3 linked regions of the Fulvivirga ulvae genome follow. The protein of the gene in region 2 binds, or shares a complex with, the protein of the main gene of each other region. Links are inferred from orthologs where the notes say so. Each region holds a gene or a part of one and is shown on either strand. Other genes may lie near its edges. The genes, in order: pnp, rny and pfkA.

Region 1 (3,158 bases), 2.1 Mb from region 2 along the record:
CTTCTGCCAACTCATCAGGCGATGGCTCTCTTTCGTACTTTTGCTCCAGTTCAGAAAACGTTTTAGATATCTTATTTAGAGAACCTACCCTATTAAGGGGTAATCGTACAATTCTTGATTGTTCGGCCAAAGCTTGCAGGATAGACTGTCTGATCCACCAAACTGCATATGAAATAAACTTGAAACCACGTGTTTCGTCAAATCGCTGAGCAGCTTTTATCAAACCCAGATTACCCTCATTGATCAAATCGCCCAACGACAATCCCTGATTCTGATACTGTTTGGCAACAGATACTACGAAACGCAGGTTTGCTTTGGTCAGTTTTTCAAGTGCTAATTGATCTCCTTCTCTTATCCGCTGAGCCAGCTCTACTTCTTCATCTGGTGTTAATAAATCGACTTTACCTATTTCCTGCAGATATTTATCGAGCGACTGACTCTCTCTGTTCGTGATCTGCTTGCTAATCTTAAGCTGTCTCATTCAAGTTATTTATAAATTTCACTATCGACCATTACGCAAACACCAATTTTATAAAATTTAGTTCCAAATGACAAAAGTCAGAGCAGAATTAATTACTGCTCTGCTCCTTTTTTTCAGGTTTCGGTAACAGTACTTTTCTAGATAGTCTAAATTTACCCGTTTTCTTGTCAATTTCAACTAATTTCACCTTTACTTCCTCTCCTACTTCGAGAATACCTTCCATATTCTCCACTCTTTCCCATTTAATTTCGGAGATATGTAACAGGCCATCTTTGCCAGGCATAAACTCGATGAAAGCACCGAAAGGCATGATTGACTTAACTTTACCATCATAAACCTGCCCTACTTCAGGTACGGCTACGATAGCTTTTATTCTCTTCAATGCCTCGTTCATTGAATTTTTATCAACAGCAAATACGCTTACTACGCCTTTGTTATCAACTTCCTCGATTACGATCGTAGCACCGGTCTCTTTCTGTATCTCCTGGATTACCTTTCCTCCAGGCCCGATAACTGCTCCGATCATTTCTCTTTCGATAGTGAGCACTTCTGAACGAGGTGCACTAGGCTTAAGATCCGGATTAGGCTGAGCGATGGTTTTCTTCATTTCGTTGAGAATATGAAGTCTGCCTTCTTTAGCCTGCTCCAAAGCCTGCTTTAAAACGTCATAAGAAAGGCCATCTACTTTAATATCCATTTGAGTAGCCGTAATACCTTTCTCTGTACCTGTAACCTTAAAGTCCATATCTCCGAGGTGATCCTCATCGCCCAGGATATCTGAAAGTATGGCAAATTTACCAGATTTACTATCTGAGATCATACCCATGGCAATACCTGATACAGGTGCCGAAATCTGAATACCGGCATCCATCAGTGCCAGTGAGCCTGCACATACCGTAGCCATTGAAGATGACCCGTTGGACTCAAGGATATCAGAAACCACACGAATGGTATAAGGATTTTCAGTTGGCAACACTTCTTTAAGTGCTCTCCACGCAAGGTTACCGTGGCCTACTTCTCGTCTGCCCGGACCTCTGTTAGGTCTTACTTCACCCGTTGAAAAAGCGGGAAAGTTATAATGAAGCATAAATTTGTTAGACCCCTCGAACATAGCGCCGTCGATCATCTGCTCATCCATTTTTGTGCCCAGAGTAACAGTGGTGAGCGATTGGGTCTCACCTCTGGTAAATACAGCAGATCCGTGGGTAGATGGCAGATAGTTAACCTCAGACCATATAGGTCTTACTTCGTTAAGCTTCCTTCCGTCAAGTCGTTGTTTCTCGTCTAATACCAGGTTTCGGCTTGCTTCTTTTTGTATAGACTTGAAATATCTTGCAAACATGAACTCATCAAGTTCATACTCTTCCGGCAGGCTTTCGAGAAAGTCTTCCTTCAGTTTTTTGAATCCTTCAGAGCGTTCGTGTTTAGAGCCTTGTCCTTTAGCTAATGCATAAGCTTTATCATAAAGCTCCGCCTGCATTTTTGCTTTCAGCTCTTCGTCGTTATTTTCGTGGCTGTATTCCCTCTTTTCAGTCTTTCCGGCTTCTTCCATAAGCTCAAGCTGAGCCTGGCACTGTACCTTTATAGCCTCATGAGCTACTTTAATAGCCTCAAGCATGTCATCCTCAGAAACCTCCTTCATCTCACCTTCCACCATAAGAATGTTATCCATGGTAGCAGCTACGATCAGGTCAAGATCAGCTTCCTTGTTTTGCGACAAAGTAGGGTTAACGATGTACTCTCCGTTTATTCTTGAAACCCTGACTTCGGAAATTGGTCCGTTGAAAGGAATATCGGAAACAGCAAGGGCAGCTGATGCGGCAAGGGCAGCGAGAGCATCGGGTAATGCTTCTTCATCCCCTGAAATAAGTGAGATAGCAATTTGCGTTTCAGCGTGATAATCATCGTTGAACATCGGACGAATGGCCCTGTCAACTAATCTGCTGATCAAAATTTCGTAATCAGAAAGGCGGCCTTCCCTTTTCAGAAAACCACCTGGTATTTTCCCAGATGAAGCGAATTTCTCCTGATAATCTACCGACAAAGGCAGAAAATCAACTCCTTCTTTAACTTCAGTACTTGATACTACAGTGGCTAGCAGCATGGTGTTACCCATTCTGACTACTACAGAACCGTCGGCTTGTTTGGCCAGTTTACCGGTTTCTATAGTGATGGTTCTCCCATCAGGTAAATTTATAGTTTTGTTAATAACGTTAAGTTGCATATTATCTTTTTGTTTATAAAATATTGGTTAGGTGGGATCGCTTGTTAAAGGAAAAACACCTTCCGGGATAAAGGCAGAAAAGGGAATCCGAGGATTCCCTTTTATATTTATTTTCTTAAATTCAATTCTGCGAGAATTGCCCTATATCTTTCGATATCAGTTTTGTGCAAGAAGTTCAATAGTTTTCTCCTCTTACCCACAAGCTTCAATAAGCCTTGCTGAGTGGAGTAGTCCTTCTTGTTTTTCTTCATATGTTCGGTAAGATGATTGATCCTGTAGGTAAAAAGTGCAATTTGAGACTCAGGAGAACCTGTATCTGCCTTTGACTTTAACCGACCATGATTCTCGAACAACTCTTGTTTCTTCTCTGTTGGTAAATACATGCTTAGTTAAAATTTGTTAGTGTAATAATTAAATAAAGCGCAAAGGTATCAAGCCACTACGTAATTACCA
Region 2 (3,082 bases):
TTCATAATGTGTGGAAAACCATGTACAGTAATTGATCATAACCCCTTAGTATCGCCTAAAGTAGCCTTTGGTTTGCTTCTTGCCTGATTTGAGGTATAATCAATTAAACTAAGAGCTATGAAAAGTGTAATTAAACTATTTACAGGAATCTTAATGATAAGTGCCGCAGTGTCATGTTCTGTGGATAAAACAGAAGAAGGAGAACTGCCTGACGTAGATATTCAGGCTGAGTCAGGGAAATTGCCTGAATATGATGTCGATTGGGCGAATGTGAAGGTATCTACCCGAACTAAAACAGTGGAAGTACCCAAAGTTGTTGTGGTTACAGAGAAGAGGCAGGTGAATGTACCCTATATTGAAGTAAATACGCCAGATGACAATGAAATGGAGGAGCGGACTATCCGTGTGGAAGCTGAGGTGGCCAACGAAAGTCATGAAATGAAGATAAGGGAAATTTACGCTGATGATGATGACCTGCACGTAGTGGCAGAACTGCTTCCAACAGGACAAGACCTGCAAGGGCAGACAGTCAGGGTATCGGATCAGGTTGTGATCAATGCTCCTGATAGTGACGTGGAATATTACATATTAGGTAGCAGGCCTGAAGGATACTTTAATACACAATATGAATTTATCAGCAGCAGAGAAGAGCTAAACGATGAGCTTGAAGATGCTCATAAGATCTATGAACAATAGAGGTGGCCTGAAAACAGAAAAGGCGGTTTGCCATGCCTGGTAAACCGCCTTTTTTATTGCTTTGATTTTCTCTATCTATTTGGCGTAAGATACCGATCTCATTTCCCTGATCACGGTCACTTTAATCTGTCCGGGATACTGCATATCTTTTTCTATTTTTTGAGAAATATCAAAAGACAATTGTCCGGCGCGTTCGTCGCTTACATTTTCCGCATCTACCATTACGCGTAGTTCACGGCCGGCTTGTATAGCGTAGCATTTATGTACGCCATCAAAGCTAAGTGCAAGTTGCTCCAGCTCTTTCAGTCGTTTGATATAGCTTTCCATTACCTCTCGGCGTGCTCCAGGCCTTGCTCCTGATATGGCATCACAAGCCTGAATGATAGGGGAGATCATGGAAGTCATCTCAATTTCGTCGTGGTGAGCTCCAATGGCATTGCATACTACAGGGTGTTCCTTGTATTTCTGAGCCAGCTCCATACCAATAATAGCGTGGGGCTTCTCCGGCTCATCCGGCCATACTTTACCAATATCATGCAGCAGACCTGCGCGTTTGGCCTGCTTAGGGTTTAGGCCTAGCTCAGAGGCCATTGTGGCACATAAGTTGGCTACTTCACGAGAGTGCTGTAGTAAGTTCTGACCATAAGATGACCTGAACCTCATTCTTCCTACCATTTTGATCAGCTCGGGGTGCAGGCCATGGATTCCAAGGTCGATCACTGTCCTTTCACCTATCTCGATAATTTCTTCTTCAATATTTTTCTTGGTTTTGGCTACAATCTCTTCAATTCTGGCCGGGTGTATTCTGCCGTCAACCACCAACCGGTGTAGCGATAACCTGGCGATCTCACGACGAACGGGGTCGAACCCTGAAATAATGATGGCTTCGGGGGTGTCATCCACAATGATCTCTACACCTGTAGCAGCTTCAAGTGCTCTGATGTTTCGCCCTTCCCTGCCTATGATCTTGCCTTTAATGTCGTCGCTTTCAATGTTGAAAACAGAGACACAGTTTTCTATGGCATGCTCAGTGGCCGTTCTTTGAATGGTCTCCAGTACGATTTTTTTGGCATCCTTGGTAGCGGAAAGTTTGGCCTCTTCCAGTATATCCTTGATGAAGGAAGAAGCGCGCGTTTGTGCCTCATCTTTCAAAGACTCTACCAGTTGCTCACGAGCCTCATCCGCTGTAAGGTTAGATATTTTTTCAAGTATAGAGACCTTCTGCTGATTAAACTTATCAAGCTCGGCTTTTTTCTTATTCACTACCTCCAGTTGAGTAGAGAGGTTTTCCTTTAATTCATCGAGCTCGGTTTCTTTTCTTTTTACCTGTTCAAATTCTTTGGAAAGGTGCTGTTCCTTTTGTTTTAATTTGTTTTCGTTGGTAATAATCTGGTTTTTCTTGCGGGATGCGTCTTCTTCAAACTCCGCCTTAAGTTTCAGAAACTTCTCTTTAGCTTCGAGGATCTTATCTTTTTTGATGTTTTCTGCTGAAAGTTCAGCTTCACGGATTATGCCCTTTGCTTTTTCTTCAAGCTCTTGCTCTTTTCCTTTATTGACCTTGCTCATCAAGGCCCGCCCTATCGCGATACCAATACCGAGGCCTACAACGCCAGCCAGTATTAAATAGATTGAATCTGCCATTACTCTTTTTAGTTTAAAAGATTAAATGAGTTGTCAGGCAGGTTTTTGCGGAATGAGCTTTGGCGTATTTCTGAAAATACCTTTGCCCAATATATTACTAACGCCCCTCGTTGGGGTGATGATCCCTTAATTCCTGAGCTAACACTCATCATTAAAAGATGCAGCAAAAGGTTATCAGAACCGGAGTTTATGCCTTATAAGGCCTGATTGATGATATTATTTAAATGATTGATTTTTTCAAGCACACTTTCATCTGTATTATATTGCTTTTCATCCAACTCCATTTTATCCACCAAGCAATCAAAGGCTACCATAGCTAGAAGATCTTGCTTATCGTCTATCCCAAATCTCTCTCTGTAAGATTTAATTCTTTCATTAATCTGCCTGCCGGCGCTTCTTACCCTTGCCTCGTCCTCAGCCTTTACCTTCATGGGGTATTCTCTGTCGGCAATTTTTATTCTTATAGAAAGTTCGTCCATATGGAGCGGTATTATTTACTTAAGTGCGCTATACACTTGTCAATCTCCTTTATATAATCGTCAATTTTCCTCTTCAGTTCAGAAGTATTGCCTTCTCCTGTATCTATTTCGTTTACAATCTTACTAATTTTAATCTTATTTTGAAAGCTACTGATCTGCTCCTCCTTGCTCTTTACTATACTTCTAAGCTCATCATTTTCACTTTTTAACTGAGAAACCTCCAGTTTGAGGGTTTTGTGCTCCCCAACCAGCAGATTTATTTTACG
Region 3 (3,139 bases), 2.3 Mb from region 2 along the record:
CATGCTCAATAGTGCCGCGGTAAAAGTTTGCATTTGGAGCACCCACTCCAATACCAGTGATTTGAAGGTCACCAGGGGTTTGTTCCACTCCGTGTTTTATGGCGCTGTCCAGTTCCTGGATATAATCTTTGAAATCAGCGTGTTTTTGGGTAGGCAGTTTGCTTTGGTAAAGCACAGTGCCAGCGCTGTCAACGATGCCGAATTTAGTGTTTGTACCACCTATATCAATGCCGACTGTTACTTCCTTCATGATTTTTGATAATGTTTTTTAATGTGATATTGTACCAGGTCATTGATAGGTTCTTTTATGATCTTCCCTACCAGGATGCCTTTCTCTTCTGCAACAGGCTTGAGTATGTCCTGGAAGATGTATGAAATAGCACCGGTAAAATGAGTCTTGATCGTTTGGTGTTTGCTGAAAGGGACAACATAAAGATCCATAAATTCGCTCATACCCTCATGGAGCACGTTTTGGAAGTATTCATCTTCTTTGTACTCTTCAATAAATTTCATGAATGAAGCCAGGTATACATTGGCATAGGGCCTCATGTATACATTCTCAAGTATTTCATCCTTGGTGAGGTTGTACTTTTCTGAGAAAGCATCGTGAAGGTGTGGCGGTAGCTGTTTGTAGAGATAGGCATTCAGCAGTTTTTTACCATAATAGCTGCCGCCTCCCTGATCTCCGAGAATGTAATCAAGCGCCGGAGTTTCCTGCCTTACAATATCACCATCAAAATAGCATGAATTTGAACCTGTGCCTAAGATACACGATATGTTCGGTACGCCTTCGTATGTGGCCAGGGCAGAGGCTACTATGTCATGATTTACATAATGATGGGCCTTGGGGATTACCTTGGATAGGGCTCTTTTAACGATAGACTGCAGGCTTTTGCTGCCACAGCCTGCGCTATAAATAAACACTACTTCAATATCATCGAAGTGGCTGGCAAGTTCTCCTGCAGATTTGATGGTTTCAGCAACCTTTTCCTCACTATGGAAGAAGGGGTTAATGCCATCCGTGCTTACCTGTTTTAAGATTTTAGCGTCCTCTACAAGCCGCCAGTCGCATTTTGTGGAGCCGCTTATGCCAATTAATATCATATAGACAAGATTTTAGCTATTCTTAATAATTCGGGTTCAATCTCACGATCCTTATTCATGGTGGTTTTAAAATCATTGTATACCATGGTCTTGTCACGAACGCCTACCATGACATCAGTTTTGCCCTGGATCAACCCTTCAATAGCAGCTATACCCATCTTGCTGGCCAACACCCTGTCAAAATAGGATGGTGAACCTCCCCGCTGTAAGTGACCTAATATAGTTACTTTTGTATCATAATAACTAAATTTTTCATTGACTTGTTTAGCTATTTCAATTGCACTTCCACTTTTTCCTCCCTCGGCGACTATTACCAGACTTGAGCGTTTGTCACTTTTATCCAGCATAGCTATCAGTTCATCAGTGGTCATTTTCTCTTCTGGGATGATTGCAGCTATTGCTCCTCCGGCAATACCACTGTTGATGGCAATATAACCGGAATCCCGTCCCATAACCTCTATAAAAAAGAGTCTGTTGTGAGACAGGGCTGTGTCACGGATCTTGTCAATGGCTTCTACCGCAGTATTGGTGGCAGTATCGTATCCTATAGTATAATCCGTACCAGGAAGGTCATTGTCGATAGTGCCGGGAATACAGATTACAGGCATGTTGAACTCTTCGTAGAACTTGTGAAGCCCGGTAAACGTACCGTCTCCGCCTATACCTACCAAAGCATCAATGCCTCGGGCGCGGAGGTTGTCATAGGCCTGCTTACGGCCTTCAGGGGTCCTGAATTCTTTACTTCGCGCAGATTTCAGGATGGTTCCGCCGCGTTGGATTATGTTACCTACTGACCGGGCATCTAAGGGAACGATATCATTATCGATCATACCTTCATAGCCTCTATATACTGCGAAAACTTCTTTGTCGTAGTAAATACTGGCTCTTACTACGGCCCGGATGGCCGCGTTCATTCCGGGAGCATCTCCACCGGAAGTAAAGACCGCAATTTTTTTTATTTCAGTGCTCATTAATATTTTTTTATATTTGACAAATCAAAGTTAGTGTAAAAGATACACTTAGGCAATAGGAAATTGACAAGGAAAACAGCAAATAACTTTAACCCGCACGTATCTGTAGACTGTGTTATATTCGGTTTTGACGGAACCTGTCTCAACGTGCTTATTATAGAACGTGAGCAGCGTGGAGGTGTTTCAGCTTTGCCGGGAGATTTAATACTTGATGACGAAACCCTTGATGATTCGGCCAGCCGGGTGCTCTATGAATTAACGGGATTGTCTGACATTTATTTGAAACAGCTGCAGGCTTTTGGCGATCCGGACAGGATAAAGGATCTTAGAGATGTTCAATGGCTAAGAAATGTAAGGGAAGAGCCCGCTGCCAGAGTAATTACCATAGCCTATTACTCTCTGGTTAATCTTCAGAATTTCTCCCCTAAAGCGGCTTCTTTTGCCCGGGATGTACGGTGGGAGCCGGTATATAACCTGGGAGAACTGGCTTTTGACCACAATATGATTGTTAATAAAGCATTGGAACAGCTTAGGCTCAACCTGAAATACGATCCATTGATAGGATTTGAACTTTTGCCTGAAAAGTTTACCCTGCGCCAGTTACAGAAGCTTTATGAGGCTGTATTGAACCACAATATTGATAAGAGAAATTTCAGGAAAAAATTCCTGACGGCCAAATTGCTCAAGCCTCTTAATGAAAAAGAGCAGGGTGTTCCACACAAGCCTGCTCAGTATTATGAATTTGACCGCAAGCGATACATGCGGATCAAAGATAAATTTTGGTTTTAGTCTATTCGTGACGAGCCTTCAATCATCAGTTCGGCGGTTGCCGGGTTGGTAGCCAATGGAATGTTATGCACATCGCAAATTCTAAGCAACATTTGTACATCTGGTTCGTGCGGATGTTTGCCTAGCGGGTCCCTAAAAAAAATAACCATATCCAGCTCATTGGTCGCTGCCATGGCTGCAATCTGAGCATCACCACCTATCGGACCTGATAAGAGTTTGGTTACTTTCAATCCGGCATTGGCTACATGGCCACCGGTGGTACCGGTGGCAAATAG

The links.
Region 1: rny (region 2) and pnp share a complex: the UniProt entries of both Bacillus subtilis proteins name them as parts of the possible RNA degradosome complex. The link is inferred for Fulvivirga ulvae from one-to-one orthologs.
Region 3: rny (region 2) and pfkA share a complex: the UniProt entries of both Bacillus subtilis proteins name them as parts of the possible RNA degradosome complex. The link is inferred for Fulvivirga ulvae from one-to-one orthologs.

What each region holds. Positions count from the first base shown.
Region 1 is NZ_CP089981.1:5,802,039-5,805,196, forward strand. Bases 138-3,134 are described here. They hold pnp (polyribonucleotide nucleotidyltransferase), read right to left. Parts: upstream 2,706-3,134; coding sequence 570-2,705; downstream 138-569. Other genes in these bases: LVD17_RS24410 (sigma-70 family RNA polymerase sigma factor), read right to left, coding at 138-481; rpsO (30S ribosomal protein S15), read right to left, coding at 2,813-3,088. In the rest of the region: more of LVD17_RS24410, read right to left, coding at 1-137. UniProt on the Bacillus subtilis protein: Involved in mRNA degradation. Catalyzes the phosphorolysis of single-stranded polyribonucleotides processively in the 3'- to 5'-direction. Necessary for competence development in Bacillus subtilis.
Region 2 is NZ_CP089981.1:3,700,090-3,703,171, forward strand. What follows is about bases 55-2,975. They hold rny (ribonuclease Y), read right to left. Parts: upstream 2,338-2,975; coding sequence 772-2,337; downstream 55-771. Other genes in these bases: LVD17_RS15825 (hypothetical protein), read left to right, coding at 118-696; LVD17_RS15835 (cell division protein ZapA), read right to left, coding at 2,532-2,816; LVD17_RS15840 (hypothetical protein), read right to left, coding at 2,828-2,975. In the rest of the region: more of LVD17_RS15840, read right to left, coding at 2,976-3,082. UniProt on the Bacillus subtilis protein: Endoribonuclease that initiates mRNA decay. Initiates the decay of all SAM-dependent riboswitches, such as yitJ riboswitch. Involved in processing of the gapA operon mRNA, it cleaves between cggR and gapA.
Region 3 is NZ_CP089981.1:6,008,174-6,011,312, reverse strand. The notes cover bases 89-3,066. They hold pfkA (6-phosphofructokinase), read right to left. Parts: upstream 2,076-3,066; coding sequence 1,101-2,075; downstream 89-1,100. Other genes in these bases: LVD17_RS25160 (methylglyoxal synthase), read right to left, coding at 2,861-3,066; LVD17_RS25165 (NUDIX hydrolase), read left to right, coding at 2,139-2,864; LVD17_RS25175 (hypothetical protein), read right to left, coding at 247-1,104; LVD17_RS25180 (ROK family protein), read right to left, coding at 89-250. Outside these bases: more of LVD17_RS25180, read right to left, coding at 1-88; more of LVD17_RS25160, read right to left, coding at 3,067-3,139. UniProt on the Bacillus subtilis protein: Catalyzes the phosphorylation of D-fructose 6-phosphate to fructose 1,6-bisphosphate by ATP, the first committing step of glycolysis.